4 regions of the Paenibacillus sp. 05T425 genome follow, and region 1 is predicted to be linked to each of the others. Evidence: predicted binding sites of a transcription regulator. Region 1 holds the regulator's gene; each other region holds the start of a gene.
What was found. Region 1 encodes Rex, which represses fermentation and respiration genes when NADH is low (regulators of the CRP and FNR family bind a similar motif). Its sites were predicted from a motif close to TTGTGAAATATTTCACAA; they were not measured.
Positions count from the first base shown of each region.

Region 1 (7,363 bases):
ACCGTTACCGATATGGCAGGATACCATTTTCAAAGACGCAAGCGGCTTGCCCAAGTATGCGGCTGCTTGTCCGCTTACATACGAATGGGAGGTGCCGTGAAAGCCGTAACGACGAATCTTATGTCTGCGATACAACACTTTAGGAATAGGATATAAGTACGAAGTATTAGGCATCGTCTGATGGAACGCCGTATCGAATACGACGGCCTGCGGCACATGCGGCAGATTCGACTCAACAGCCGTAATCCCCATCATATGAGCCGGATTATGAAGCGGCGCCAAGTCGAATAACCTGCGAATCTCAAGCTTAACATCCTGGGTAACGAGAACCGAGCTCTTGAACACTTCACCCCCGTGTACAACACGATGCCCAACCGCATCAATCTCGTTCATACTGCCGATCACGCCATACTCTTTATTTGTCAGCATGTCGATGACCCGCTTAACCGCGGTTACATGCTCTAGAATTTCACTTACGTCGCGAACCTCGGGCTTGCCCGCCGGCTCATGCGTCACAATCGAGGAATCCATACCGATTCGCTCCACTCTGCCGCTCGCAAGCACAGACTCATCCCTCATATCGTACAACTGATATTTTAACGACGAGCTTCCCGCATTAATGACAAGAACTTTCATTAGATTCGGTCTCCATCCTTATCGTATTTGAAAAAACCGACGCCCGACTTGGCGCCGAGATGACCTGCTCGCACCATCTTCTTGAGCACGATCGAAGGGCGATACTTCAGCTCGCCATATTCTCTGAACATCCGGTCTAGCGCAGCTAGCACCGAATCGAGACCGAACCGGTCAGCCATCTCGAATGGCCCATGCTGGAACGAATAGCCGATACGCATCGCGTTATCGATGTCTTCGGCGGAAGCGACGCCTTCTTCCAGCACATGCAGCGCTTCATTAATGAACAGGCAGATCAAGCGAGTCGTAACAAAGCCCGGCGACTCGAATACCATGATGCCTTTTTTGTGAATGATCTCATCGACAAAATGTTTCGCTCTGGAGAATGTATGCTCGGATGTCTTCAAACCGCGCACAAGCTCAACGATATCGATCTTCGATACCGGATAAATGAAGTGCATGCCGATCACGCGATCCGAATATTTCGTCACGCTGGCAAGTTCCGTTAAGCTTAGCGTAGACGTATTGCTTGCAAGAATCACGTCCGGGCCGCATATTTGGTCCAACTGCTCGAATATCGTTTTTTTGCTTTCCAAATCTTCCGTTATCGTCTCGATTACAAGTTCACATTCCGAGAGCTTGTCATAATCTGACGTTGTCTGCACGCGATTCATAATGAGCTTCCGCTCCGCCTGCGTGAGCGCCCATTTCTCGATCTGCTTATCGAGACTTAGGACGATCATTTCCATCCCATATGTCAAACGTTCTTGAGTACGCTCTACTACGATAACGTCCAAGCCATTGGCTGCAAGCATCTCTGTAATGCCTTGCCCCATCGTTCCCAGGCCGACGACACCAACTGTTTTAATCAACACTGCCCATTGCTCCTTTGAATCCGGTATACGATGCTCCCTTATAACCGGAATGCACGTTTTGAACGCATATGTAGTTCATTCTTATTATAACGAATTTCAACAAAAATAGAAGGCGGACATGGTGCCCGCCTTCAAATTGTAAGATTTGTTCTGCTATCATGCAACATATTTCGTCAAGCTGCAACTAACAATTTACGGAATTCATCGCCGCTAAGCATTTCCTCTTTCAGCAGCGTCTGAAGCGAGCTGGTGAACACGCCGCGTCTCTGTTCAAGCATCGTTTTTGTTTCCACCATCAGCTCATCCAATATCGTACGATTTATTCTTGCCCAAGCCTCGGGTGTCATCATCGAGGAATCTACGATCCCTTCCTCGGTCAGACCCGATTCCACTAACGTTTTCACGATATTCATCGCCTGCTCGAAGTCGCCTCGCGAGCCGGTGCTGCGCTCGCCATAGAACATTTCCTCGGCAGCCGCGCCGCCAAGCGCAATCATAATTTGACTGTTCAAGAACTGCGTTGTATACAAGTACCGATCCTGCTGCGGATTGTGCCGCACATAACCAAGTGCTTGTCCGCGCGGCGACAGTGCGACCTGCGATACGCTGCCGGGGCGAGTAAGCTCTGCCATAATCGCATGTCCAAGCTCATGAAGCGCCACGCGCTCTCGCTCTTCCTTTGTCGCCTCGCGGTCGGTCTTCTCGCCCATCATGACTTTATCAATCGCCATGGATAGATGACGCTCGATGATCGTTGCGCTTGATTCACGCATCGCATAGATAGCTGCTTCGTTCATCACACTTTCGAGCTGCGCCCCGGAGAAGCCGAACGACTCGGCTGCGACCTTATCCAAATCTACGGAATCATCCATAGGTTTATTATTTGCGTGGATATTTAGAATATGCAGTCTGCCCTTCTTGTCGGGAAGCTCAACGCCGATATGACGGTCGAAACGCCCTGGGCGAAGCAAGGCCGAGTCAAGCATCTCCTTGCGGTTCGTTGCCGCAATTAACAAGATGCGCGGCGATTCGTTCGGATGGATACCATCCATCTCAGTCAGCAGCTGATTGAGCGTCTGATCATACTCACGATGCTGGCCGCCGTCTCTCTTGCCGCCGATAACCTCGATTTCATCAATAAAAATAACTGCGCTTTTTTTGCCTGCTTTCTTTGCTTTCGTCCGTGCCTCGGAGAACAAATCGCGAATACGGCTAGCACCGACACCGACATACATTTCTACGAATTCACTACCGGAAGCAGCCAAATAAATCGAATCCGTGTAGTGGGCAGCCGCTCTTGCGAGCAACGTCTTACCTGTCCCCGGCGGACCTGCCAATAAAATGCCTTTCATCGGACGTATGCCGAGCTTCGCGATCTGTTCCTGCTTGACTAGAAAATCAAGGGATTCAATAAGCTCCTGCTTCGCGCGATCTTGACCGCCAATCTGCTCGAACATAAGCGGTGCCGATTTAGTGCCGGCGCTGCGCTTCCGGCTTGATGCAGCCGTCATCCGTCCTTTGCCTCTTGCCAGATATACAAGCGCAAATCCTAATACACCAAGCATTACGATCGGAACGACATTCAAGCCAATATAAATAAAGAAAGCAATGAGTACCGGTACAACGCCGATTGCAATTTCCATCCCGTATTGGCGTATATTACGCATTTTCCCACACTCCCATCTGTGCAGGCGTTCTTGGCAATACGATAAACTTAACCGCATCATCCGTTTGCAACGTAATGTAAATGTTATTGTCGTCCATCTCGGTTTCAGCATGAATTGCAGGGTTATCGTGTCCTGCTTCTTCAAGCGCCTTAGGAATATTCGAGTAAGCTTTATTTTCCATCGCTTCCGCTACTTCGAACAGCGCTTGATACCAATAATCATCCAGCACCTTGTTCGATTCGTTAAGAACATCCAGCTTTAGTTCACGGCTGCCTATGGCGCTTTTACCATTATGATTAATCGATTGATAGATCTCGCGCAGATTCGCATCTTGCGATAACGTGACATCAATCGTTACTTGATCCTTGCTCATCTTCGGCTTTGCCGAACTCACAATTCCCGGCACGTCTGCAATCGCATCCTCAAGAGGCGCGGCAACAGCGACTTGATTATATATCGTATATCCGCCGAACAATACAGCAACGGATATAGCGGCTGTAACAATGACCGGTACGACGCTTATTTTTTTCATCTCTTTATCGCCTCCGATTTAATTGATAGATAAACCGTATATCAATCACGCTATACGAAATTATATCATATCTATCAGCAGATCGGTCGGTGTAAAAACAGGAAACGGAGCCTATTGAGGCTCCGTCTTCGCTGGTAGCTTATATTCGTTCAAAAAAGCGCCGCTCGTAAATGAATAAAAATCGTAGTAGTAATGGGTCTCGTCTGCCTTAAGCGTATAAAAGATTTCCCATACCGGTTTGTCGCCAAGCAGCCCAGGCTGCATTCGCTTTACAACAGCTTCAGGCTTCGCGAGGTCGAACTTGGCCCGAATGGCCTTCTTCGCCTCTGCTTCGGATGCTTTCACGACAATCGGTTCCGGTTCTTGCGTCGATGTTTCTTCGTCAGTTTCTTCGTCTACAGGTCGCGGTAGCCATACGTAGATCTGTTCGCCATCCGCATTTTTACCGGAAACAAACCAACTTACTTGATCCCAAATATGCTTGCTTATTTGATCGACTTCCGTCAATTCAGCTGCTTCTATCGCGTCGGCTTTCGCCGCCCTCTCATCTGACCATCGAGGAGACTTGATATCCTTATAATAAATCGCTGTCGTCGTGATAATGATGAGCAGAACGGCGACGATGACAAAGATCCATCGCTGCGTAGTCATAATCGGCGGACGTTTCTTCGTATCCGCGCGCATTAGGCTTGCAGCAAACGCTCGAAGCTCGCTTGCGCTTCGAAGCGGATTTGTTCCTCATCCAACAATGTACATTCACCATTTTGAACAACTTGACGTCCATCTACCCACACATGCTGCACATCGCGCCCCGAGCCGGAATAAACCAAATGCGATACGATATCTGTCAGCGGGTAGAACTGAGGCTGATCCAAATTAATCGCAATAAAGTCGGCTTTCATGCCTACACGCAAGACGCCAATCTGATCTTGCTGCCAAATCGAGCGGGCGCCGTATACCGTTCCCATACGAAGCGCTTCAACCGCAGGGATAGCCGTCGGATCGCCAGATACTCCCTTGTGCAGAAGAGCGGCAAGCTGAATTTCTTGGAACAAGTCCAGGTTATTGTTGCTCGCTACGCTATCCGTCCCAAGCGATACGGTAACGCCAGCCTTAAGAAGATCAGTCACGCGGGCAACGCCGCTCGCCAGCTTCAAGTTGCTGACCGGGTTATGAGATACCGCAACGCCGCGAGCGGCTAGCAGCTCAATCTCGGCATCGTTAAGATGAACGGCATGGGCTACAAGCGATGGCCGGGAGAAAAAGCCGTGCTTGTCCAAATGCTCAACAGGACGAAGTCCATAATCGCGAACGTTTTGCTCTACCTCAGCAATTGTCTCGGACATATGAGTATGAAGAGGCAGGTTATAGTCATGCGCCGCTTGAACGAATCGCTCTATATAATCAGGCGGACATGTATAGGGCGCATGAGGCGATATCATCGTCGTAATTCTACCGTCGGCTTTACCATTCCAATCACGAGCAAAGGCTATCGCTTCTGCCAGCTTCGCGTCTTGCACTTCCTTCTCGCACAAGCCGATAACGCCGCGCGTCAAGCAGCCCCGAATACCCGATTGCTCAACCATCATAGCGACCTGGTCCATCCGATCATACATATCGACGAACGCCGTCGTACCTGTCTTAAGCATCTCGACGATAGCGAGTGCGCTGCCCGCCTTCGTATCTTGATCGACATACTTCGCTTCCATCGGCCACATCTTCTCTTGCAGCCATACTTGCAAATTTTGATCGTCCGAATATCCGCGCAACAGCGTCATTGCCGCATGTCCGTGCGTATTAATCAATCCCGGCATAAAAGCCAGCTTGCTGCCGTCGATCTTCTGCGCATCGGCCGCAACGTCTACAGGCGCAACAGGCGCAGCTTCCCCCAAGTATGTAATACGGTCATTCGTTACGACCATATGCCCTTTAAACGTCATGCGGCTCTCATCCATCGTGACGAATAAGCCGTTCTCAATCCATAGTTGACTCATTAGCTGATTCTCCTTCTCCTGCTAAATAATAGGCCAAGCTAAGCAAATCACGCGTGAAATCGGCGTTGTGAATCCGAATGTGCTCGGGAACGCGCAGAATGGCGGGCGCGAAGTTCAATATGCCTTCGATTCCGGCTTCCACGAATTGATTCGCGACGTTCTGCGCTTCGTGGGCAGGCACGGTAATAATACCGATTCGAATACTTTGCTGGACGATAATTCGCGGCAGTTCTTCCATCGGCAGTACCTGCAGGTTGTTAATGCTCATGCCGATCTTGCTCGGATGAGCGTCGAACACGGCTGTGATTTTCATATTGTCTTTGGAATACTTATTGTAATTGCATAAAGCATGTCCTAGATTACCGGCGCCGGCGAGCGCCACGTTAATCGGTTGATCGACCTTCAGTATTTGTCTGATTTTCTCGATGAGATACAGAACGTCATAGCCGATCCCTTTGCGGCCGAACTCTCCGAAATAAGCGAGATCCTTGCGAATCTGAGCAGGATTAAGGTCGAGCTTAACGCCCAATTCCTGAGATGAAACGGTTTGAACTTCACGAGTGTGCAGCTCGTTCAACACTTGAAGATAGATAGGCAGCCGTCTAACGACAGCTTCTGATATTTTCGTCTGCTTCAACCTTTCTCCTCCTCTGATATCGCTGTTTTTTGCTCATTCGAATCCTTCTTATCTGTTGCACTTACGCTGCTGCTTAGCCACTCTCGCATGCGCAGCACCATTTGCTCCGTATGCATCGTCTCGATCTTCGGGCCTGGTAAGGAATACAGGAAATGCTTGCCGTAATACGCATCGATGATCCGCGTATCGTAGATGATGACAATGCCTTTGTCTTGCGATGTTCGCACGAGCCTTCCGAATCCTTGCTTGAATCGGATGACGGCTTGCGGTATGGACAGCTTCATGAACGGATTTTGCTTCTGCCTGAGCAGCAGCTCTGACTTAGCCTCCGCAAGCGGATGGTTAGGCGGCTGGAACGGCAAGCGTACAATGGCTAGACAGATGAGCGCTTCCCCGGGAATATCTACCCCTTCCCAGAAGCTGCTCGTCCCAAGCAGAACCGATTCGGGCTGCTGCCGGAAACGTCTCGTCAGCTTCGTCCGGTTGCCGCTGTCGATGCCTTGGCCCAGCACTTGTATGCCGGACTCAGACAAACGCTCCTTAAGCGGCTCATACACTTGCTTCAGCATCTTATACGATGTGAATAATACAAGCATTCTTCCCTTCGTTTCCTTCGCCGATGCCGCCAATGATTCCGTCAACATATCTAAGTAGGCTTGATCCACATAGGAACCTTTCAATACCGGGAAGTTGCGTGGGATGACGACGAGCGCCTGCTCCCGATAATTGAACGGCGACGGCAATTGTACGGTCTTAAGCCGGCCTTGCTCCTCGTACCCTGTAAGTCCTAGCTGTTCGGCCGCGTATTGGAACGACTTCTGTACCGATAAGGTAGCCGAAGTCATGACAATGCTGTCTTTGACATCGAAGAAATATTTCTGAAGCTGCTCGCTCACATCTACCGGTGCTGCATACAAATGAACCGAACGATAACGATAGGCGCTGCTCGCCTCAATCCAGAATACTGACGCTGCATGCTCCAGCTTGATGAAAATATGCAATTCATCTTTTACGCGGGTCAAATC
Region 1 is NZ_JBFTLA010000006.1:31,292-38,654, forward strand. It holds gene AC1DF0_RS14020 (acetate/propionate family kinase) at 1-636, opposite strand, end outside; gene AC1DF0_RS14025 (3-hydroxyacyl-CoA dehydrogenase family protein) at 636-1,508, opposite strand; gene AC1DF0_RS14030 (AAA family ATPase) at 1,682-3,166, opposite strand; gene AC1DF0_RS14035 (hypothetical protein) at 3,168-3,707, opposite strand; gene AC1DF0_RS14040 (cell wall elongation regulator TseB-like domain-containing protein) at 3,819-4,391, opposite strand; gene AC1DF0_RS14045 (amidohydrolase) at 4,391-5,701, opposite strand; gene AC1DF0_RS14050 (redox-sensing transcriptional repressor Rex) at 5,682-6,338, opposite strand; gene dinG (ATP-dependent DNA helicase DinG) at 6,335-7,363, opposite strand, start outside.

Region 2 (7,363 bases), on a different contig from region 1:
CCATGGCAGGTTATGCGCACGGCTCATCGAGTGAAGAATACGAACGACTTGACGCGCGCCCCGGCTGCTGCCCGCCAGCTCGGCTACCTGACCATACGTCATGACGCGCCCTTCCGGAATTTGTTGAATAATCGATATAACCCTTTGCGTGAAAGGCTGCATAACTTTATGACGCTCCTCTGCCTTCTTTGCCTGCCTGAAGGCAGCGCTATATTTGTAAGCAGAGGATACTCGATTGCACCGTGCAGCGTCAACTACGCGTTATTTGAACTTCGCCGGGAATTGCTTCACGACTCCCGCCGCCAGCTTATCGCCGAACATCGCCATATGATTCTCGCCATTATCGAATGCCGCTACGCTTGCATTCCAATCCTTGTTCATTCTTGCCGACACATCTTCGGTGATCAGCTTCAGATGGGTTTCCATATCGTCTTTTAATTCCTTGTACGACCAATTCGGATTGGCGGCGCTTAGAAACTTCGCGATATCGTCCGCATTCTTATACCACTGCTTGTTGTACGCTGCCGCCTCCTCCGACTTGCCGCTCTTCAGCGCATCCAGCAGCTTGCCTGCCAATACGATATGCTCGGTCAGCAGCTCCGTTAACTTCGTACCGGCAGCTTCGCCATAATAAGGCTTGAATGCGTCGCCGATATCCTTCTGATTGCGAAGCAATCTTGCCAGCACTTGTTCCTGGTCTCCAACCCCAGCTAGTGTGCTAACGAGATACAACCGTGTCCATACGACATGATCAATCCACAGCTTTCTCAGTTCTTGCTTCAGCGTAGCAGCGGACTGACTCAGACATTTAGTTGGATTATTCTCCGCGGCTTGAGCTTTCATACCGGGTATACCGGCTCCGAATATAAGCGCTGCACATAATAGGGTCATCACAACTGATTTTCTTAACATGCACACATCTCCTCCAAGTGGTTGTACGACACGCCTGAGATTAGTGTGACCCAATCGATCTTTTCCATGCGACTACAAACTTTTGATCGTTTTTCCACCTTTTTGCTGTTTTTATTTACGATTTCGACATTTTTTTCGACTTTCAATAAATTTGCTTTTTATTTTTCCGATAAAGGATGTAGAATAGAAGTAAAGAGTTAATGCCCGATCTCGTCAAACTCACCGATGCTTGCCGTCGGCAAAGTAAGACTTACTTTGTAACATACCTGTAAGGAGTTTTTCTCTTTTACTATGTGAAAAATGTTACAATCTCATGCCTTACTCACCTTGCCTAAGGCGTTTGACATCATCGAGCCCATGACTCACCTACATTCCTATGTAAAGGAGGACGTTCCCCAATGTCACAACCATCTGCCCAACAAGAGGTTTCTGCAAGCCTCGCGGAAGAAAAAAAATCGTTAGACGTGCTCGATCAGCTTATGCAGCCAGAGGTACAGAACTCTCTGACTGTATTGGTGGATAACCTGCCTAAGCTAGCTGAAATGGTCACTGCAATGACAACTGCCTATGACTTCGCTAAAGGCATCGCGACTGACAAAGTATTGATCAACGATTTCGCTCAAGGTATCGGCGAATTCGTGAAACCCGTGCAAGAGAAAGCCAAAGGCATCGCTCAAGCCGCTATCGAAGCTGGCGAGCGCTCGCAAGCCGACACTTCTTCGACAGTCGGTCTATTCGCTATGCTTAAAATGCTGAAAGATCCAGAAGTTCAAAAAACGCTTCGCTTCGCTCAAGCTTTCTTGAACGTATTGGCAGAGCGCAAAAACTAATTACAAATAAGCAAAGAATGGAGGATGGACATGTCTAAACATATTCTTATTTTGGGCGGCGGTTACGGTGGTCTTCTTTCCGCTCTAACAGCACGCCAACATCTGTCTGCATCGGAAGCAACAATTACGGTTGTCAACCGTTTCCCGACTCATCAGATCATTACGGAGCTTCACCGTCTTGCCGGCGGCACTATTGAGGAGAATGCTGTATCCCTCCCTCTTAACAAACTGCTTGGCGACAAAAACGTCGACATCGTTGTTGACACCGTTAAGCAAATCAGACCTGACGACAAAATCGTTGAGTTCGAGAGCGGCAAAGTAATCGGTTACGATGCGCTTGTTGTTGCACTCGGAAGCGAAACGAACTACTTCGGAATTCCTGGACTGGAAGAGAACAGCATGGTGCTGAAGTCGGTTGCTGATGCTAACCGTATCCGCAAGCATGTTGAAGCTCGTCTGGACGCTTACAAAGCATCCGGCAACAAAGCTGACGCTACAATCGTAGTCGGCGGCGGCGGTCTGACTGGCGTTGAGCTCGTTGGCGAATTCGCTGACAAACTGCCTGAAGTATGCAAAAGCAAAGGCATCGACTTCAACGATATTTCGTTGTACTGCGTAGAAGCCGGCCCTGCCGTATTGCCAATCTTCCCTAAAGTGTTGATCGAGCGCGCGGTATCCAGCCTTGAGAAACGCGGCGTTACGTTCATCACTGGCGTAGCGATCACGGAAGCAACGAAAACAGCTGTATCCTTGAAGGACGGCAATACAATCGAATCCAACACAATCATCTGGACTGGCGGCGTTAAAGGCAACCCTGTTGTCGGCAGCAGCGGCCTTGCAGAAGATCGCGGTCGTTCGACGGTTACGCCAACGCTTCAATCGACTTCCCACTCGGACGTATTCCTTGCAGGCGACTGCGCGGTTGTGTTCCCAGAGGGCAGCGAGCGTCCATACCCGCCAACTGCTCAGCTTGCATGGCAAATGGGTGAAACAGTCGGCCATAACCTTGGCGTTCTGTTCAAAGGCGGCGCTATGAGCAAGTTCGAGCCTGTATTCTCCGGAACGCTCGGCAGCTTGGGTCGCAAAGACGGCGTAGGTACTATCGGCGGCAACGCAACGCAGCTGAAAGGCTTGCCTGCATCGCTGATGAAGGAAGCGAGCAACATCCGCTACCTGTCGCATATCCACGGTCTATTCGCATTGGCTTACTAAGCTAGGAAATAGAAGAAGGTCGAGGGCTTCATAGGAAGCTCCCGACCTTCTTTTTTATTTGAATATAGCGAATTTCAATTGCTTGCTCTTTAGATATTGTATGATTTCAGGAAGCGCTTCGACCGTTAATTTCTTCTCGTGCATGACGTAGATGCCGCCGGACGGCGATTTTTGCTTGAAGTAGCTTAATATTTGTTTCTCCGTCTTCGCCTTCCAATCAACAGGATCGCGATTCCACATAAGCACCTTCATCTGCTCCTGCTTCGCAACCGCCTTTACTTCATCATCAATCGCTCCGTATGGCGGACGGAACAGGTTAACGACTGTGTTCTCGCCCTCCGCCTTCGATTCAATCAGCTCGTTCACTCTTGCAATGCTATCGGCGTTCTCTTCAGCGGTACTCGCCGTGAAGTCGTTATGCGCCCAAGAGTGATTGCCTACAGCCATACCATTATCAACGGCATACGCCGCAGCTTCGGGATCATGCTTCACATTAACACCTACGAACAAGAACGTAGCCGCGATGTCATGCTCCTTCAATATATCGACGATCTGCTCCGTATACTCGGAAGGGCCGTCGTCGAACGTCAAGGCAACGTACCCTTTCGGAACGGAATAGGTATACTCCTCAGCGTCAGCTTCCAACACTTCGTAGCCGAGGGCAGCAGCTTCCGTCTTTGGCTCGACCGTTTCTGCAGGCGGCGTTTCTTGGGCTACAAGTTTCACTGTCGGCAGAATCGGCCTCGGTGTAGTTCTTATTAAGAGCTCATCGACAAACGGGAACGATTGTGCCGCATTGGCGCTTACCGTATCGCCGCTGTCCGGGCTTAGTGCATCAGCATGATTAGAGAACAAACCATTCTCCGTACGAGAAGCGAACAAGAAAAATAAGCAAACCACCATGGCGAGACGCAGCGCTGCCTTGCCGACGAACGGCGCCCATTTACGCTTGCGAGGCTTTGGTTGAGGCGGCTGTATTTCTGCTGTTGCAGAAGCAGCCTTCTCCGGAACCGAATCACTCAGCCGCATTTGTTCCAACTGTACGGCATAGGACTCCGAGCAAGCGAAATACAGCGTTTCCCCGAAACGTTCATCCATCTTGATCAGCGAGCTATAATGCCGATTGCGGAACGGATCCCACTTGGCATATAAAGACATCCTCACTCTGTTCGCAGCAAGAGGATGGAGTGCGATTATTTCATTGTAGGTAAACTCATCGATGGCGATGACGTACCGAGCCGGCTCCTGATTGCGAGTGATGATGACCTCCATCTGAAAGCCGGTCCGTGTCTGCTCAATGGACGATAGCTCAATCATTTGGACTGTTTTAGTTTCCATAGCTGCTCCCGACTCTCATAACCGATCATTTATGTATGAATGCGATACGTTATTCTATTAGTCGTTGCGATCGTTTTTGTTCTGGCTTAGCGGTACAGACATCCGGCTCGTAAAGTCGCTAATCATGTTGGACAAGTAAGCCTTCTCTTGGCGTACCGTATCATACTTCTGTTTCACATGCGCGTTCTCTACTTCCAGTCTGCCGATCCGCTCTTCCATCTCATTGATTTTTTTCATCTTCTCGGCATTAGCCTCGTTATGGGTCTGAGCAAGACTCGTATACTTCTGCTGTTCGAGGTCAATGACACTCTTAAGGTCATCGATTTCTGTCGACAAGGTGGATTGGAGCTCCCGGTAATCCTCGATGACTTGATCGACCTTCAAGTTCTTCTCAATCAGCTTCTGCTCCAGATCCAGAATGCTCTTCTCGCGCTCTTCAATCACTTTGTTCAAGTTCTTCAGATCGCGGGTTAATCGTTCAATGTTGCCGTTCGAATGCGTCAACCGATCCTGCAGCTCGTAAATGTTGATTTCCGCATGCTGGCGGGCTTGAATCATCTGCTCAACGGCAAATACGAGATCGAGCGACTTTTTGTCTAGATTAGACTTGCTGGCTGCGAATGGCATGGACGATAACGACTCCTCTGCTGCCGAGGCCAGCTCGGAATCGGCTAAGCCGCTGTCAGGCGCAGACTTTGGGACCAATGGTTCAGATCCAAGCTCCTGTTGTTGATCTTTTGCATCCTTTTTTTTGAAGAAGGGTGAAATCATTCTCTCATCATCACCTTGTCTAATTTATCTATTAAATTTGTCATTATCTGTCGAACTTTATTGGATCTATTATAAAATAATTACAGACGCCATAAGCGAGACTTTGTACCTAACTTTACCAAATCGAACTAAAGGCCTATTTTTCGAACGCAAACAAACCGTGACATTCGTCCAGGCGGACAAGTGCACGGCTCATAGGCAGTTGCTGTTAAATTAAGCTGTCAATCGATCAATCTGCTCGTATTTCGAGCAACTCGTATTTAATGATGCCCATCGGCGCTGTTACCTCAATGATATCTCCGACTTTCTTGCCAATAAGCTCCTTGCCAAGCGGGCTTTCGTACGAAATTTTGTTATCTTCGACATCCGCTTCCTCACTGCCGACGATTTTGTATTCTATCCGTTCAGCGAACTCAATATCGTTAAGCACAGCAGTAAGGCCGATATTCACCTTCGACGTATCGAGGGTGGCAGCGTCTACAACGCGTACCTTCTTCAGCATTTTCGTCAGGATCGTAATACGCGTCTCCATGAACGCCTGATCTTCCTTAGCCGAATGGTATTCGCTGTTCTCCTTCAAATCGCCGTAGCTGATCGCCAGCTTAATACGGGCAGCCAACTCCTTGCGCTTCACGTATTTCAATTCATCCAATTCAGCTTCTATTTTCTCAAGCCCTTCTTGGGTCAATATTATTTCGTCATTCGACATTTAGACAACTCCCACTAGTAATATTTATATAGTTTAACCGATATTGGTCCAAAACAGAAATTTTCATTCTTGGTAATGATAGAAAGAAGCGTACCCGACCCTTCGGATACGCTCTCGCTTGTTGAGTATTAGGCAAAAACCGCCTCATTATCGTTGCTGCGAAGCTGTTTGCTTCTCAGTTGGCCGCAGGCTGCATCGATATCCGCGCCATGCTCTAGACGAACGCTGCAGTTGATACCCTGCTTCTTCAGCGTATCATAGAAGATTCGGATAGATTCCTGCTCGCTCCGCTGATACTGACTATGCTCATCAACCGGATTATACGGAATCAGATTCACCGTCGCCAGTTGCTTGCGATTGGCTACTAGCTCAGCCAGCTCAAGCGCATGCTCCTTCTTGTCGTTGACGTCCTTCAGCAATATATATTCCAGCGTGATTCTCCGCTTCGTCTTCTCCAAGTAATAATCGATCGCCTGCATCAGCTTCTCGATCGGTATCGCCTTGTTGATCTTCATAATTCTCGTGCGCAGCTCGTCGTTAGGCGCATGCAGCGACACGGCGAGATTAACCGGGATCTCAGTATCATCCGCGAACTCGATAATCTTCTTCGCTAGCCCGCTTGTCGATACCGTAATATGTCTAGGTCCAATAGCAAGACCCTTATGGTCGGTCACAACACGGATAAAGTCCGACATGTTCGTGTAATTATCGAATGGCTCGCCGATACCCATAACGACAATATTGCTTACACGCTCCCCAGCGCCTGCGCTATCTAGATGAAGCTGCACCTTCATGATCTGCTCCACGATTTCTCCGCTCGACAGGTCGCGGCTCTTCGCAAGCAGACCGCTCGCGCAGAAGCTGCAGCCGATATTGCAGCCGACCTGCGTTGTCACGCAGACGGACAGACCGAACTTATGACGCATCATAACCGTCTCAATCAAGTTGCCGTCCGTCAACCGGAACAAGAACTTGACCGTTCCGTCAGCCGACTGCTGCTTCACATGCTCGGTTAACGTCTGAATCGTGAAGTGCTCGGCAAGAAGCTCCGCACATAGCGGGTTCAGATCCGTCATCTCCGTAAATTGTGTTACCCGTCTGCGATATAAATAATCCCATACTTGCGCCGCTCTGCCCTTCTTATGTCCACGCTCTTGCAGCCACTCCGTCAGCTGCGCAAGCGTTAATCCGTAAATGGATGGTTTGCTCATTGGTTGCCCTCTTTTCAACGCTGTTTCCTCGTACGTCACATTTTCGCTATATCATATTGTCCCAAAATTTCGAACGGAACACAAGGAGGGATATATCACAGCAACCGGCCTGCAAAAAAAGCCGCAGACGGCTGTAGGCTTAACGCCTTCCCGTCTGCGGCACTTCATTTAACTAGATGACCAATCAGCTATTGACGCGTATGCACGCCGTCACCGAAAGCCCCAACGCTAGCAACGGTATAGACACCTTTGGCATCCAGAAGGAAGAAGAGGTCATACGGCTCAATCTCGCCCGTGAAACCCTCCAAATCCATTTCGACATGATAAGGCGTCACTTGCTTGCCGTCCACGGTAACCGGTTTGTACTTCGTCACGGTCGG
Region 2 is NZ_JBFTLA010000002.1:287,288-294,650, reverse strand. It holds gene AC1DF0_RS05130 (MGMT family protein) at 1-162, opposite strand, end outside; gene AC1DF0_RS05125 (glycosyltransferase) at 262-912, opposite strand; gene AC1DF0_RS05120 (DUF1641 domain-containing protein) at 1,311-1,742, shown strand; gene AC1DF0_RS05115 (NAD(P)/FAD-dependent oxidoreductase) at 1,773-2,954, shown strand; gene AC1DF0_RS05110 (polysaccharide deacetylase family protein) at 3,009-4,292, opposite strand; gene AC1DF0_RS05105 (hypothetical protein) at 4,350-4,997, opposite strand; gene greA (transcription elongation factor GreA) at 5,293-5,772, opposite strand; gene rlmN (dual-specificity RNA methyltransferase RlmN) at 5,901-6,983, opposite strand; gene AC1DF0_RS05090 (S-layer homology domain-containing protein) at 7,172-7,363, opposite strand, start outside.
Region 2: the regulator Rex is predicted to act here: its motif matches at 1,204-1,221, upstream of AC1DF0_RS05120 (DUF1641 domain-containing protein).

Region 3 (7,363 bases), on a different contig from region 1:
ATCGGCCCAGCCATCTCGGCAATCTGCAGACGGCTTGCCGTATCCATCATCTCGCTGTCATAGAACGGGTCGTCCGCATCAATAAGCCCGAGATCGCCGCCATCTTCCGCCGTGAACGAATCCATCGAATACGTTCGCGCCATCGTAACGAAATCTTCCCCTTCCGTTAGCCGCTCCAGCACCTCGTTAGCTTGCTGCTCGTTCTCCGTCAGTATCCACTGAAGATGCAATTGCTCTTTGGGGGCGAACTCTTCCTGATGCTCAGAAATATACTGTTCCACCTCGTAATCGGTAACATCGATACTGCGAACAACGATTTTTTCCATTAATAAGCGATATCGAACATCCTCCAGCAGCTGTTCCTGGGTATAGCCTAGCTGCTCTTGCATGACTTCATAAAACTCAGCTTCGCTCTCGTAGCCTTCAGCCATTAGTTCCAGTTCTCTAGTCTGCTCCTGACTCGATACTGTCAAATTCGATTGAGCTGCTTCCAGCTCAATCGCTTTGTGGAGCATCATCGTCCGCAGTACCTCGTCTCCGTACTGCTTTTGCAGCTCGGCTTGCAGCTCGGCCATCGTAATTGGCTCGCCATCAACCGTGGCAACAACTTGCCCCATGTCCGAAGGAGAACTGCCGTCCGCATCGCCCACACCTTCCGACTCTTCATTGCCTTGTGTTCCGTCACCGACTAGCGGCTGCTGCGATGGCCACACTCTGACGACCACAACGACAGCAAGCACAACCATACATACGGCTTGAAGGATGACAACGGCCTTCAGCACCTCGTATTTCTTCATTCCCCTACTGCCTCCGATTAATGGATCGGCTTCGGCTTCGCTTGATCAAGCAGTTCTTCTAGCTTATCCCGTTCGAAGGTATACGCCTCGTTGCAAAAATGGCAAACGACTTCCGCTTTTCCGTCTTCTTCAATAATTTGTTGCAATTCAGTCGCGCCAAGGCTAATCAGGTTCCGTTCCATTCGCTCGCTCGAGCATGGGCAATGGAATTCGATGTCCATCGTATCGTGAATCTTAAGACCATCCTCACCAACAAGTCTGATCAATATGCTCTCCGGCGTCTCGCCTTGTGCAAGCAGCGATGTCAACGCAGGCATCCCCGCAAGCGCCTGCTCCAACCTCGTAATATCAGCATCCGTAATACCCGGCAGAAGCTGAATGATATAGCCGCCTGCTTGAATGACCGAATTATCTTCTTCAACCAACACGCCGAGTCCTACCGCTGTATTCGTCTGTTCGGATACCGCAAAGTAGTAAGTGAAGTCTTCGCCAAGCTCGCCTGATACAATCGGTACGCTTCCAATATAGGACTCTTTCAGCCCCAAATCCTTAGTAACGTAAATAAAACCATTACGTCCTACTGCGCCTGCCACATCCAGCTTTCCGAGCGCGTTGCTCGGAAGCTGCACCTGCGGATTGTCTACATAGCCGCGTACTTGCCCCTTCGCATTAGCATCCACGACGATCTGGCCTACGGGACCGTCGCCTTTCACTTGAATAATCAGCTTCTCTTCGCCTTTCAGCATCGCACCCATCATCGCGCCAGCCGTAAGCGTTCGCCCAAGCGCCGCCGTCGTCGTTGGATACGTTGCATGCCGTCTGCGCAGCTCTTCGACAAGCTGAGTCGTGCGCACTGCGAATACGCGCAGCTTTCCATCCCAAGCCGTTCCGCGCACCAGCACATCCTTCATCAGCTCATTCATCATGATCCCTCCTGATTGCGTTCATATATAATACGCAGCCCTTCAAGCGTCAGAAGCGGATCGACTTCTTCAATCGTCTCCGATTCGGCAGCGATCAGCTCGGCCAAGCCGCCTGTCGCCACAACGCGAGGAGATACGCCGAATTCCTTACGAATGCGATTCACAATTCCGTCTACTTGCCCGGCATAGCCGAAAATAATGCCAGCCTGCATCGACGTCACGGGATTGCGCCCAATAACGCTCTTAGGTCTCACAAGCTCGATCCTCGGCAGCTTAGCAGCGCGCTGGTACAGCGCTTCCGTTGATATCCCGATGCCCGGCACAATCGCGCCACCTAAGTAATTGCCCGCTTCGTCAATATAATCGAACGTCGTCGCCGTTCCGAAGTCCACCACAATAAGCGGCGTGCCATACTTCTCGATGCCCGCTACCGAATTCACGATCCGGTCGGCACCGACCTCCCGCGGATTCTCGTAGCGAATGTTCAGCCCCGTCTTTACTCCAGGCCCGACAACAACTGGCGTCTTGCGCAAATATTTGAGACATAGCTGTTCCAGCGTACGCATCAAAGGCGGAACGACAGACGAGATAATAACTCCGTCCATCTGGTCAAGCTTCACGCCCGCGAACTGAAACAGATTGTGTATGTTAATACCGTACTCATCAACCGTAGCCGATCGGTTCGTGCTGAGCCGCCAATGATGAAGCAGCTCCTTGCCCTTGTATATGCCGAGCACGATATTTGTATTCCCTACATCGATGACGAGAATCAACGCCGCTCGCCGCCCTTCTTCTCATTCAGATCGAGGCTAATATCCAGCGCCTGGAACGAATAAGTCAGTCCGCCAACGGATATCACGTCGACACCGGTGGCTGCAATGCCATGAACGGTAGCCAGCGTAACGCCGCCGGATGCTTCAACGATAACATGCGGTGATGTTGCTTTAATATGGGCAACCGCCTCTGTCATACGGTCGTTCGGCATATTGTCCAGCATAATGATATCCGCGCCGACATCAAGCGCCTCTTGCACCTGTTCCATCGACTCGGTCTCTACTTCAATCTTCATCGTATGCGGAATTTGTCTCCGTGCGGCTTCAACGGCAGCTCGGATGCCTCCTGCGCCCTTGATATGATTGTCTTTAATCATTACCGCGTCATACAGCCCGAAACGATGGTTCGAACCGCCGCCGACCCGAACCGCATACTTCTCCAGCATCCGATGACCCGGCGTCGTCTTGCGCGTATCGACAAGTCTTACCGGCAAGCCGGCAAGCGCCTCAACGAACTTAGCGGTCTTCGTTGCGATGCCCGATAGGCGCTGCATGAGGTTGAGCGCTAGCCTCTCCCCCGTAAGAAGACTGTGCGTGCTGCCCTCGACAATCGCAATAACTTTGCCCTTCTCCACACGCTCGCCATCCGTTGCCATGGCCTGGAACACAAGCGATGGATCAACAACCTCGAATACGAGACGGGCAATGGGTAGACCAGCAATAATGCCGCTCTCCTTCACATGGATTACAGCTTTCGACAACGAGCCGCGCGGGATCGTCGTCTCTGTCGTAATGTCTCCGCTGCCTATATCCTCTGCAAGCCAAGCGCGAATCTGATCGCGCATGATCGCATCATATCCGCCTGTCGTCCACTCATACATCTTCAATACGCTCCTCCGTAATGCCATGTAAACGGTGCAGCACCGTATGCTTGCGCCAATTCTGATCGTCTCGCTGCGGGAAATCCTCACGATAATGCGCTCCGCGGCTCTCTTGCCGCTGCAACGCCGCCTCAGACGTAAGAAGTGCGCAAGTAAGCAGATTCGCGAATTCGTATTCCTCCGCTTTCGTTAGTACCGATTGATAGATCGGAAGCTGACGCTTCAGCTCCTCGATTCCTTTCTCAAGGCCTTTGGCGTTGCGCCGCAAGCCGGCATACCTAACCATAATTTTTTGCAGCTTCAGCCTTTTCTCGACAATCGCCTGTGTCGGCGCGCTTACGCGGCCCGGCTCATTCTCGATTACAGCCACAACGTCGTTCTTCGGCAACTCGTTGATCCGTTTCACAATACGACGGCCGAAGACGATCGCCTCGGACAGCGAATTGCTGGCAAGCCGATTAGCGCCATGAACACCTGTCGAGGATACTTCGCCGCAGGCAAAGAGCCGCTTTATATTTGTTTCCCCATTTAGATCGGTTTTGACTCCGCCCATCATATAATGCATTGCCGGCGCAACCGGAATCCAATCTGACGTCAAGTCGAGACCATACCTCAAACAGTATTCATATATGGTAGGAAAACGATGCTTCACCATTTCTGGCGACTCATGAGTAATATCTATGTAGACAAAAGTCGATTTCGTTTCTTCCATCTCGCTGACGATGGCTCTTGCCACAATATCGCGCGGCGCAAGTTCCAGTTGCTCATGGTAACGTTCCATGAAGCGCTCGCCTTTAATATTACGCAAATAAGCCCCTTCTCCGCGTACCGCTTCCGATATGAGGAAGCGCGGCGCGCCTGGATAACAGAGCGAGGTAGGATGGAATTGAATGAACTCTACATCCTGAATGTAGGCACCGGCGCGATAGGCAATGGCGATACCGTCACCTGTAGCAACTTCCGGATTCGTCGTATACCGATACAATTGGCCTGCTCCGCCCGAGCTGAGAATGACTGCCTTGCCCCGCACGAATACACGCTGTCCGCTAGGCTTCTGTACGATCGCGCCGCAGCATACGCCGTCATGTGTCACAAGGTCGATCACGAAGTGATCGTCCCATACTTCAATCTTCGGATTGTTAACCGCATTGGCCGACAACGCTCTTACAATCTCATAGCCGGTCGCATCCCCATTGGCATGCAAAATACGGCGCTGGCTATGAGCACCTTCCTTCGTGAGCGCGAACTCGCCGTTCTCCACATCGAACTGCGTCCCCATCGAGATGAGACTCTGCACGCCTCGCGGCCCTTCATGGACAAGCGCATTCACCGCTTCTTCGGAGCATAAGCCTGCGCCAGCTATTAACGTATCTTGCAAATGATAGGCAGGCGAATCCTCGTCCGATATAACCGCGGCAATGCCTCCCTGCGCATAGCGGGTATTGCTGTCGAGCAGCGACTTCTTCGTAATCATCAATACCGAGTTGTCCTCGCTAGACCGTATAGCGGTAAAAAGACCGGCAATGCCGGCCCCGATAACGATGACATCCTTATCCACAACAGGCAGCTCGTCCAGCTGCACATCAACCAAGTATCTAGGAATCATGATGACGCTCCTTTGAATTTGAGCATAGGAGTAGCGCATCCTACTTTACAAGTAGCATGCGCTCCAAGGACAAACGGGCTTGATCCGCAATATGCGGCGGTACGTAGATTTGCGGTTGCATCGTCTCAAGCGCTTTGACGAGCTTCTTCAAATTATTAACCTTCATGTTCGGACAAACCAAATATTTCGAAGCAAAGTGGAACGTCTTGCCCGGGCTGTCGAGTCGAAGCTGGTATCCCGTGCCGTCCTCTGTGCCAACGATAAACTCTTGGCAATCTGATTCTTTGCAATATTTAATGATAGCGGTTGTACTTCCAACGAAATCGCCAAGCTCTACCACTTCTGGACGGCATTCCGGATGAACGACGAACTGCGCATTCGGATACTTTGCTTTCATCTCTTCAACATCCTTGACGGTGAGCATGTCATGGGTGTTGCAGTAACCTTCCCAAATGATCATTTTCTTGTCGGTATTCTGTTGCACGTAATGGCCAAGGTTTTTGTCCGGCACCCAGATCACTTCATCGCCCTCTACCGAGTTAACAACCTTCACCGCATTCGCCGATGTACAGCAAATATCCGTCTCTGCCTTAATCTCGGCCGACGAGTTGATGTATGTCACAACCTTCGCGTTCGGATGCTGAGCCTTCAGCTTGCGCAAGCCGTCGACGTTAACCATATCTGCCATTGGGCAGCCGGCGCGTTCGTCCGGAATGATGACCGTCTTGTTAGGAGCAAGAATCTTCGCGCTTTCTCCCATGAAGTGAACGCCGCAAAATACGATGACTTCTGCATCGGTTTGCGCCGCTTTCTGTGCCAGCAGGAACGAATCGCCGCGGAAATCGGCTACTTCCTGTATTTCATCACGCTGATAGTAATGAGCCAAAATAATGGCGTTACGTTCTTTCTTTAATTGCAACAGCCTCTCCCGCAGTTCCCGGTTTTGTTCCGCCTTGCGTTCCAGCGCTAATGCTTCCACAGTGGATCCTCTCCTCTTATGAGGGATGGGAGTCAACTCCCATTCCGATATGCGGCAAGTGCTACTTTGTGAATTGATGCACATACTCAGAAAGTCGCTTGCCTATAGTTTAAACCAAAAGGGATAAATTCATTTGATTAAGATTTAATTTACACTTGGTAAATGGCTCTGTCAATGCGTAAACGCCTTTTTCTAGAACCATTTTTGAAATTGCTTTGTCGAGTGAGGTTTTCACTTTTGTTCAAGGTACAATTTGCTCTTATAGACCGCCAAAATAAAAAACTGTCTCTAGGTTCATCTAGAGACAGTCTTCAACAAATCGAGGACCGAATTCATTACCGTCTAGCCGGATCGTACGGCTCGCCGAGCGCCGCAGGGGCATTCGAGCGGCCGATGCCGCCAGCGAGAACGATCAGCGTCAGCACGTACGGCAGCATGTAGAAAAATTCAGCCGGAATTTGCTTCGAAAATTCGAATAGCTGGGCAAAGTTGCGCAGCGCTTGCGCAAAACCGAAGAACATCGCCGCTCCCACTACGCCAAGCGGATTCCACTTGCCGAAGATGAGCGCCGCCAAAGCGATAAAGCCTTGTCCGGAAATCGTGTTGTGAGCGAAGCTGCTTGTCGTCGTCAGCGTAATTGTCGCGCCGCCGAGACCGGCTAACGCGCCGCTCAGCATAACGCCGATGTAACGATACTTCGTCACGCTGATGCCTACCGTATCGGCCGAGCTCGGATGCTCGCCAACTGCACGCAGGCGCAGCCCGAACGGCGTGCGGAACAGTACAAAGTAACTGATGCCCGCAAGAATAAGAGCTATATAAGTAGTAGGATATGAATTGAACAATCCGTTGCCGATAATCGGAATGGACGATAACCCTGGTATTGCCCATTTCTCGAAGACGAAGTCGAGCATCGTCGTTTGGCCCGAATCATTGTACAGACTTCTGGTCAAATAGATGGCAAGTCCGAGCGCCAAAATATTAATAACGACGCCGACAACCGTCTGATCCGAGCGAAACGTAATCGTTGCAACTGCGTGCAGGAGCGAGAAGAGCACGCCATATATCGCTGCCGCGGCTAATCCGATCCAAGGAGCCGATTCTTCCAAGCCTGCTTGGATCGCATAATCGGTAACGACTGCCGCTGCGAAGGCGCCGGACACCATAAGACCCTCAAGGCCGATATTAACGACGCCTGACCGTTCGGAGAAAAGACCTCCGAGGGCGGTGAAGATGAGTGCAGTCGAGAACACGAGCGTAATGTTGAGCAGTTGCCCAAGTACTTCAATAACGTTCATCCTACACCGCCTCCTTCCGTTTTTCTGCCCGTTTGCTTAAAAACGGCTTCAAGAAAAACTTCACAATGCCGTGGGAAGCGACGAAGAAAATAACCGACCCGATCAC
Region 3 is NZ_JBFTLA010000024.1:13,916-21,278, forward strand. It holds gene AC1DF0_RS30415 (peptidylprolyl isomerase) at 1-797, opposite strand, end outside; gene hslO (Hsp33 family molecular chaperone HslO) at 815-1,720, opposite strand; gene AC1DF0_RS30425 (type III pantothenate kinase) at 1,720-2,493, opposite strand; gene nadC (carboxylating nicotinate-nucleotide diphosphorylase) at 2,490-3,374, opposite strand; gene nadB (L-aspartate oxidase) at 3,367-4,980, opposite strand; gene nadA (quinolinate synthase NadA) at 5,021-5,959, opposite strand; gene AC1DF0_RS30445 (ABC transporter permease) at 6,295-7,257, opposite strand; gene AC1DF0_RS30450 (ABC transporter permease) at 7,259-7,363, opposite strand, start outside.
Region 3: the regulator Rex is predicted to act here: its motif matches at 6,026-6,043, upstream of nadA (quinolinate synthase NadA).

Region 4 (7,363 bases), on a different contig from region 1:
GTGCCGCGAAGCTCGATGGCATGCGCAAAAATGTAACCGAAGAGAAGATCAACAAAGTAATCGAGCTGGGCAAAGTAGCTTCCGAGCTTGAGCTAACAGTCGGCCAATTGGCGCTTGCATGGATTTTGCGGCAGCCGAATGTGTCGAGCGCGCTGGTTGGCGCCAGCCGTCCCGAGCAGGTTGAAGAGAACGCGAAAGCGGCCGGCATCGTTCTAAGCGCCGACGTGCTCGAGCGAATCGAACAAATTATAGCCGTGTAGGAGGGAGTAAGCGTAGTGCCTAAAGTAGTAGTAACAGGCGGAAGCGGAATGCTGGGCAGATGGGTGGTCAAGCATTTTGTAGAGCAGGGATATGAGGTCGTCAATGCGGATGTCAAACATCCGGAGGAGCCGCTCTGCCGAACCGTCATCGTCGATCTGAACCAACTTGGCGAAGCTTACGGCGTATTGGCCGGAGCGGATGCCGTCGTGCATTTGGCGGCTATCCCCGTCGCTTACTCGCATCCTAACGAGGTAACGTTCCACAATAATGTGATGTCCACCTATAACGTGCTTGAGGCTGCGGCGGGATTGGGGATACGCAAGGCCGTCATTGCATCGAGCGAATCGTCCTATGGAATCGTCTTTGCCCTCGAGCGGTTTGGGCCGCTATATGTCCCCGTCGATGAGGAGCATCCTCAGCTTCCGCAGGACAGCTACGGGTTATCCAAGATCGTGAATGAGCAAACGGCCGACATGATCCATCGCAGAACGGGCATGCAGGTGGTGTCTTTCCGGCTGGGCAACGTCATAGCGCCGGAGGCATATGAGCGGTTTCCGTCCTTTATCCATGATCCCGAGCAGCGCGAGCGTATCTTGTGGAGCTATATCGATACACGGGATGCGGCGGAAGCTTGCAGGCTGGCGGTGGAAGCAGAAGGACTTGGAAGCGTGGCGCTCAATGTGGCGGCGGATGATTCCAGCATGGCGGTTACGAGCCGCGAACTGATGGCTGCGCGTTTCCCGGAGGTCAAGGACTTCCGCATACCGCTGGACGGTCATGAGTCGCTGCTGAGCAACGAGAAAGCCAAGCGGCTGCTGAACTGGCAGCCGAAGCATGCTTGGCGCAATTATGTTTAGAGCCGAGCTTATCGTTTAACAAGAAAGGAGCAGTCGCCTAAGGCAGACTGCTCCTTTCTTGTTGTTTAGGAAATTATGGACCTCTAAGATTTGTGGATAAGGGGGTTCCGCTATAGTGTCATTCTAGGCAACTAATTAGTCTTGTACCAAGCAAGCTGCCTGTATAGTTCGATATCAGGCAATTAAACGGGCTAGTTTGGTGAGTGGGTGGTGAATCGGCCGAATTAGTTCGATGAAAAGCAACTATCGAGCTCGCAACCGTGTGGCATCTAAGATTAGTTCGACGAATTGCACCTAATAAGCTCTGTGACCGTCGGCTAGTACGACAGTCTGCAAACCCAAAGCATAATTCGCGTTAAACCCTGCATACCTCCAACGGACAGTTCTCGCATTTGCATATTTGTCGTAAATAAGCAAGATCTTTGACATATATCGTTCCATGCTCGATGCTGATCACATCCTCCTTGCGCATATCGTTCAGAAGCCTATTCACGCTTTCGCGCGTGGCTCCTATCATTTCGGCCATTTCCGAATTGTTCATTTTTTTATCGATTCGGATCATGTTTCCATGCCGGACTCCATAAGAATTGCAGAGCCGTATCAGCAACGAACTTAAGGCGCCGGTCTTCCCGTAGAGCATCAGATCGCGGAACTTGGATTGCGTCATGCGATGCATCACGCCCATCCACTTCATGAACGCGATAGCGAGATCCTTATGCTGCCATAGCAGCAGCTCGAGATCCTTCTGCTCAATAATGCCGAACTCGGCATCTTCGATGACTTCCGCATTAAACGTTTGAGTATTCGTTTGAAAAGGATCCATCTGCCCAAACAGATCGCCCGCGTGGTGGAGATACAAGGTCATTTTGTTGCCGCTATCCGTCGTTTTGGTAAGCTTTACGCGTCCTTTTTTTACATAATAAAGATGGTCCGCCGCTTCCCCTTCCCAGAACAAGTACGATCCCGACATTACGGTTTTGTTGTTCATAATGCTGCTCAGTTTGCTGAAGCTGTCAGGCGAGAAGAAAGCGTCAATCCCGTTGCTCCGATTCTCCGGTTCATTCCCTTTCGATGTCTCTTTTTGCGTATATGCGTTAATGGCCATTCCAGCCATCCCCTCTCCGATTGTTTCTACCCTAATTTTACCTTTTGCGATGTGAGGTGAGCATCGGGGGATCTCCCTATCTTTGAGGGGGGAAATCCCTGATTTATTTGTGATCAACGTCACAGCGCGCAGAGTACAGGGAGTGTTTTAATAGATGCAGAAGCTCGGCATAAGAAATCGGCGGAAAGGATGTGGATGTGCATGGAGCAACTTCCATTACGGCGCATCGAACAGCTGGCGCTCAAGAAATACAAACTGTTCCATTCAAGTAAACTGCGCTATCTTCTGCGATCCATGCTCGCCAGTATGTTTATCGGGTTCGGCGTAATCGTGGCCTTCAAGACGGGCAGCTTCTTTTATACGGAACATTCTCCGCTTACGTATCCGATGGCCGCGATGACCTTCGGAGCCGCGATCATACTGATTTCCTATGGCGGAGGCGATCTGTTCACCGGCAACACGTTTTACTATACCTACGCGGCGCTTCGCCGTCAGATGAGCTGGGCCCATGTGGGGAAACTGCTGACGGCAAGCTATATCGGGAACGTTCTCGGCGCTTGCGCGTTTGCGCTGCTTATATGGGGAACGGGGCTGTTTCAATCCGCTGAGGTTAACGGCTTTCTGCTAAGCGTAGTGGAAAAGAAACTGCATGCGCCGACGATGGAGCTCTTTTTCCGCGGCTTATTGTGTAACTGGCTCGTCTGTCTGGCGTTCTTCATCCCAATGTCTTTAAGAGGAGACGGTCCCAAGTTGTTCGCTATGATGCTGTTCGTCTTCTGTTTCTTCATTTCCGGATACGAGCACAGCATTGCCAATTTATGCACGTTTGCTATCGCGCTTGTCCTCAACTATCCGGATACCATCACGTTTGGCGGCATGATCCATAATCTCGTTCCGGTCACGCTAGGCAATTTGTTCGGCGGCTCGGTGTTAATGGGCGCGATGTACTATTTTGTGAATAAACCAACCGAAGAGGAGCAATCAAAATGAAAAAATCCAAAGTTGTTGTCATTGGCGTAGGTGCTGTCGGTTCCACAACCGCGTACACGCTGCTGCTGAGAAGCCGGATGGACGAACTCGTGCTTATCGATGCGAACGTGAACAAAGCAGTCGGCGACGCGCTGGATATGAACCACGGGATGCCGTTTCTCGGCCAAGCAAAAGTATGGGCGGGAAGCTATGAAGACTGCAAGGACGCGGATATCGTCATTATTACCGCTGGAGCGGCGCAAAGGCCTGGAGAGACGCGGACGGATCTATTAAAGCGCAACGCGGCGATCTACGAAAGCATTATAACGGAGGTTTTAAAATATAACTCGGACGGCATTTTGCTGATCGCAACGAATCCGGTCGATATTATGAGCTACTTTACGTGGCAAAAGTCGGGATGGCCGATCAACCGAGTTATCGGTTCGGGAACGCTGCTCGACAGCGCGCGTTTCCGATATTTGATCGGGCAGCAACTGCACATCGACCCGCGAAGCGTACACGCGCACATTATCGGCGAACACGGCGATACCGAGCTGCCGGTATGGAGCCTCGCTAATGTGGCAGGAACGAATTTCTCGCTTACCGACGCTGCGAAGTCCGAGATTTTCGCGAATACAAGGGATGCGGCTTATCAGATCATCGAGGCCAAAGGGGCTACCTATTACGCGATCGCGCTTGCGCTGGACCGTATCGTAACCGCCATTCTTCGCGATGAATCGGCCGTGCTTAATGTATCTACGCTGCTCGATAACTACCACGGCGTGTCTGATGTGTTCATGGGCGTGCCTTGCATCGTAGACCGGCAAGGAGTTCGGGAAGTGTTGGATATCCGAATTAGCGAAGAAGAGAAGGCGCTTCTCCACCGGTCCGCCAATCACTTGAAAGAGCTCATTGAAACTGTCAAATAAACGAGAATAATCGAATAGCCCCTTATCTCGCGTTTCGGATAAGGGGCTATTTCTTAATCAAATCATGTTACAATTCGAATGAAGGGTGAATAACGATGAGAAATTTTGAAGCTGACACAATAAGCCGTGCCGTTCATTATATACGAGTTACATCATTAAGCGACTTTACGGCTTTGGCTCTCCCGATCGACGATGGCAGCAAGTACCGCTGGCGATATGCGAGCGGCAATATGAATCATCGTTATGAGCATATGATCGTTAAGCGAGGCAAGGGCCTGCCAGGCATGGCCCTTCTATTGGGGCGAAGCTTGATTAAGGATATTGCAACGAAAGAAGCAAACAAACCTCGCTTCGAATGTTCATTAATGCTGGCCGAGGGCCTTCATACGGCGGCAGCCATTCCGATTCCTGATGGATTCGGCTCTGCCGGCGTTCTAATGGTTGGCGTACGTCATCCTCATAGCTATACGGATACTAATCTTATCTATCTGGAGCAGTGTGCTATCGAGCTTTCGAATCTAGTAGAGATCTCCAGATACAAAACATAATCGGAGGGGAACTATGATTAAGCTTTGCATTGTCGACGACCACGCGATGGTACGTTCCGGGCTTAAAATGCTGTTGAACGAAAAAGAACATATAACGGTTATCGGCGAGGCATCGGAAGGTGACGAAGCGATTAAGCTTGCCTTGCTGTTGAAGCCTGATGTTGTGTTAATGGATCTTAGCATGCCTCATGGCAAGGACGGCTTAACCGCGACCAAGGAACTTAAACAGTTGCTTCCTGCTGTAGCGGTTCTCATCCTTACGATGCACGACGATGACGAGTACTTGTTCCAAGGCATTCATGCCGGTGCCTCTGGATACATATTGAAGAGTGCTCCCCATGAAGAGCTGTTAACCGCGATTCGAACGGTAGCCGAGGGAAATGCCTATCTGTATCCGACTGCGACTAAGCGATTAATGAGCGAATATTTGGAGCGTTCCGCAGTTGGCGACAACGGAAGAGCGTTGGATATGCTGTCAGAACGAGAGAAGGAAGTCGTATCTTTGGTTGCCAAAGGCTACAGCAACAAAGAAGTTGCCGAGCAACTCGTCATCAGCATAAAAACGGTCGAATCCCACAAAGCGAATGTGATGGATAAGCTTGGATTAAAGACGAGACCTGATTTGGTCAGGTATGCGATGAAAAAGGGGCTGCTCCACTTTGAATAATCCGGGCTGGGAAGAGAAACGTCCAGAAGTCATCGGACAGCGCGTCGTATCTTTGATTTCCAAGCTGGATGAGCATATGGAGGATCCGGCCGTTAGAATGGAGCTGAAGCATGCGCTGCTCCACCTCGCGGATATCAAGCACGCGTTAAATGAATCGTCCATCGTAGCCGTCACCGACCATAAAGGCATCATCCAATACGTAAACGATAAGTTTTGCGAAATCTCGAAGTATGAACGCGAGGAACTGATGGGCAAGGATCATCGGATCATTAATTCGGGTTATCATAGCAAAAATTTCATGAACGAGCTTTGGAAATCGATTGCTTCCGGAAACGTCTGGCGCGGCGACATTAAGAACCGGGCCAAAGACGGCAGCTATTATTGGGTAAATACGACGATCGTTCCTTTCCTTAACGCGGAAGGGAAACCGTATCAATATTTGGCCATTCGCAACGAGGTGACCGAGCTGAAGCGCGTGCAGGAGGAGCTTCAGCAGATGATGAAGCAGGTTATGATTATTCAGGAAGAGGAACGGAGACGATTATCCCGCGAGCTGCATGACGGTATTGGGCAGAGCTTGTTCTCGCTTCTCATTGGCATGGATAAGCTGATTCAAGACGGTTCGCTTGACGATGCGGAGCGTCTTCGTACAAGCGTATCCCATCTGATGGAAGACGTCCGCAGCCTTGCTTGGGAATTGCGTCCTTCCGTGCTAGATGATCTTGGCGTAGTGCCGGCTATACGTACTTATGCGGACAATTTCACGAATCATTACGGCATTGGGGTCAAGCTTGATATTCATTTGCGCAGGCGGCTAGGACCTCAAGAAGAAACAACGATTTATCGAATTATACAAGAAGCGCTAACGAATATCGGCAAGTATGCCGATGTTGATGAATGCCACATTACGTTATCGGATTTACCTGATCGGATCGAAGTGAACGTCGTGGATGAGGGCAAAGGTTTCCAACGCGATAGCAGCACCAAAGGAGTAGGGCTATTCAGTATGGAGGAGCGGGCTCGCGCGATAGACGGGCAATTAGTCGTTCAATCGCAACCCGGGCAAGGAACGAAAATCCTATTGATCATACCCAAAAAATCTTGAATAGAGAAAGCCCAGATCATCCGCATAGTATGATCTGGGCTTTCTTTTAGAGCTAGATGATTAATTCATGTCCGTTGGGCGGTTTTGCGGATTGCGCTTGAACAGGTTGTTGAACCCTTTATTCAGCAGCGGCAGAACGTAGCGGTCTAATCCATAACGACCGCCGTTGGTGCCTGCCACGACGACCAACATGCCTAGCAGCATCAGCCAAGGGTTCGTGCTTACGGTTCCGGCGAACACGAACATGAAGTTCATCAATAAGCCGAAGAATGCGGCGGCGGCAGTCAGAGCACCGAGTATAAGACCGAGGCCGACTAGAAATTCGCCGAGAGGGATCATTACGTTAATGAGCTTGACGTTCGGCAGCGCGAAAGTTTCAAGGAAGGCGTTAAAGGTCGGATACACGGCTTCACCGGTTGCTTTATCCATGACCGGAGTTTCGATTGCCTTATTCAGGAACCCTGTTGCATCGAATCCGTCCGTTAGTTTGTGCCATCCTGCGGTAAGCCATTGGTAGCCAAGCACGATTCTTATTACGGTTATGATGGCAGCGGCCCAATTATTTTCTCTCCAAAGTTTCATCATCATGATAGAACACTCCTGTCTTTGTATTTAATAGGGTTATCGAACGAATAATTGTGATGCGGACGCTCTGGAGTATTTCGTTTCCATCGCTCTCACCTTCTTCTGTGATTTGATAGTTCAAGCATAAACCGTTTTGAAAGGGATGTATGTGATCTATTTCACAATCTCGTTTTTTATTATGCACAAAATAACAGACGAAGGAATGAAAAGAGTTTAGCCCTATTGAGGTTGACTGAAGCCGTGTTGCTAAGGTAAATTGATCAAAATCGATATGAAATAAGAGCGGAGAATGATGATGAGCAAATATATAATCGGCATTGACCTAGGCGGAACGAAT
Region 4 is NZ_JBFTLA010000001.1:67,335-74,697, reverse strand. It holds gene AC1DF0_RS00295 (aldo/keto reductase family protein) at 1-260, shown strand, start outside; gene AC1DF0_RS00290 (NAD-dependent epimerase/dehydratase family protein) at 276-1,118, shown strand; gene AC1DF0_RS00285 (Crp/Fnr family transcriptional regulator) at 1,474-2,223, opposite strand; gene AC1DF0_RS00280 (formate/nitrite transporter family protein) at 2,425-3,213, shown strand; gene AC1DF0_RS00275 (L-lactate dehydrogenase) at 3,210-4,121, shown strand; gene AC1DF0_RS00270 (GAF domain-containing protein) at 4,217-4,669, shown strand; gene AC1DF0_RS00265 (response regulator transcription factor) at 4,683-5,336, shown strand; gene AC1DF0_RS00260 (PAS domain-containing sensor histidine kinase) at 5,329-6,441, shown strand; gene AC1DF0_RS00255 (DoxX family protein) at 6,502-7,026, opposite strand; gene AC1DF0_RS00250 (ROK family protein) at 7,322-7,363, shown strand, end outside.
Region 4: the regulator Rex is predicted to act here: its motif matches at 2,331-2,348, upstream of AC1DF0_RS00280 (formate/nitrite transporter family protein).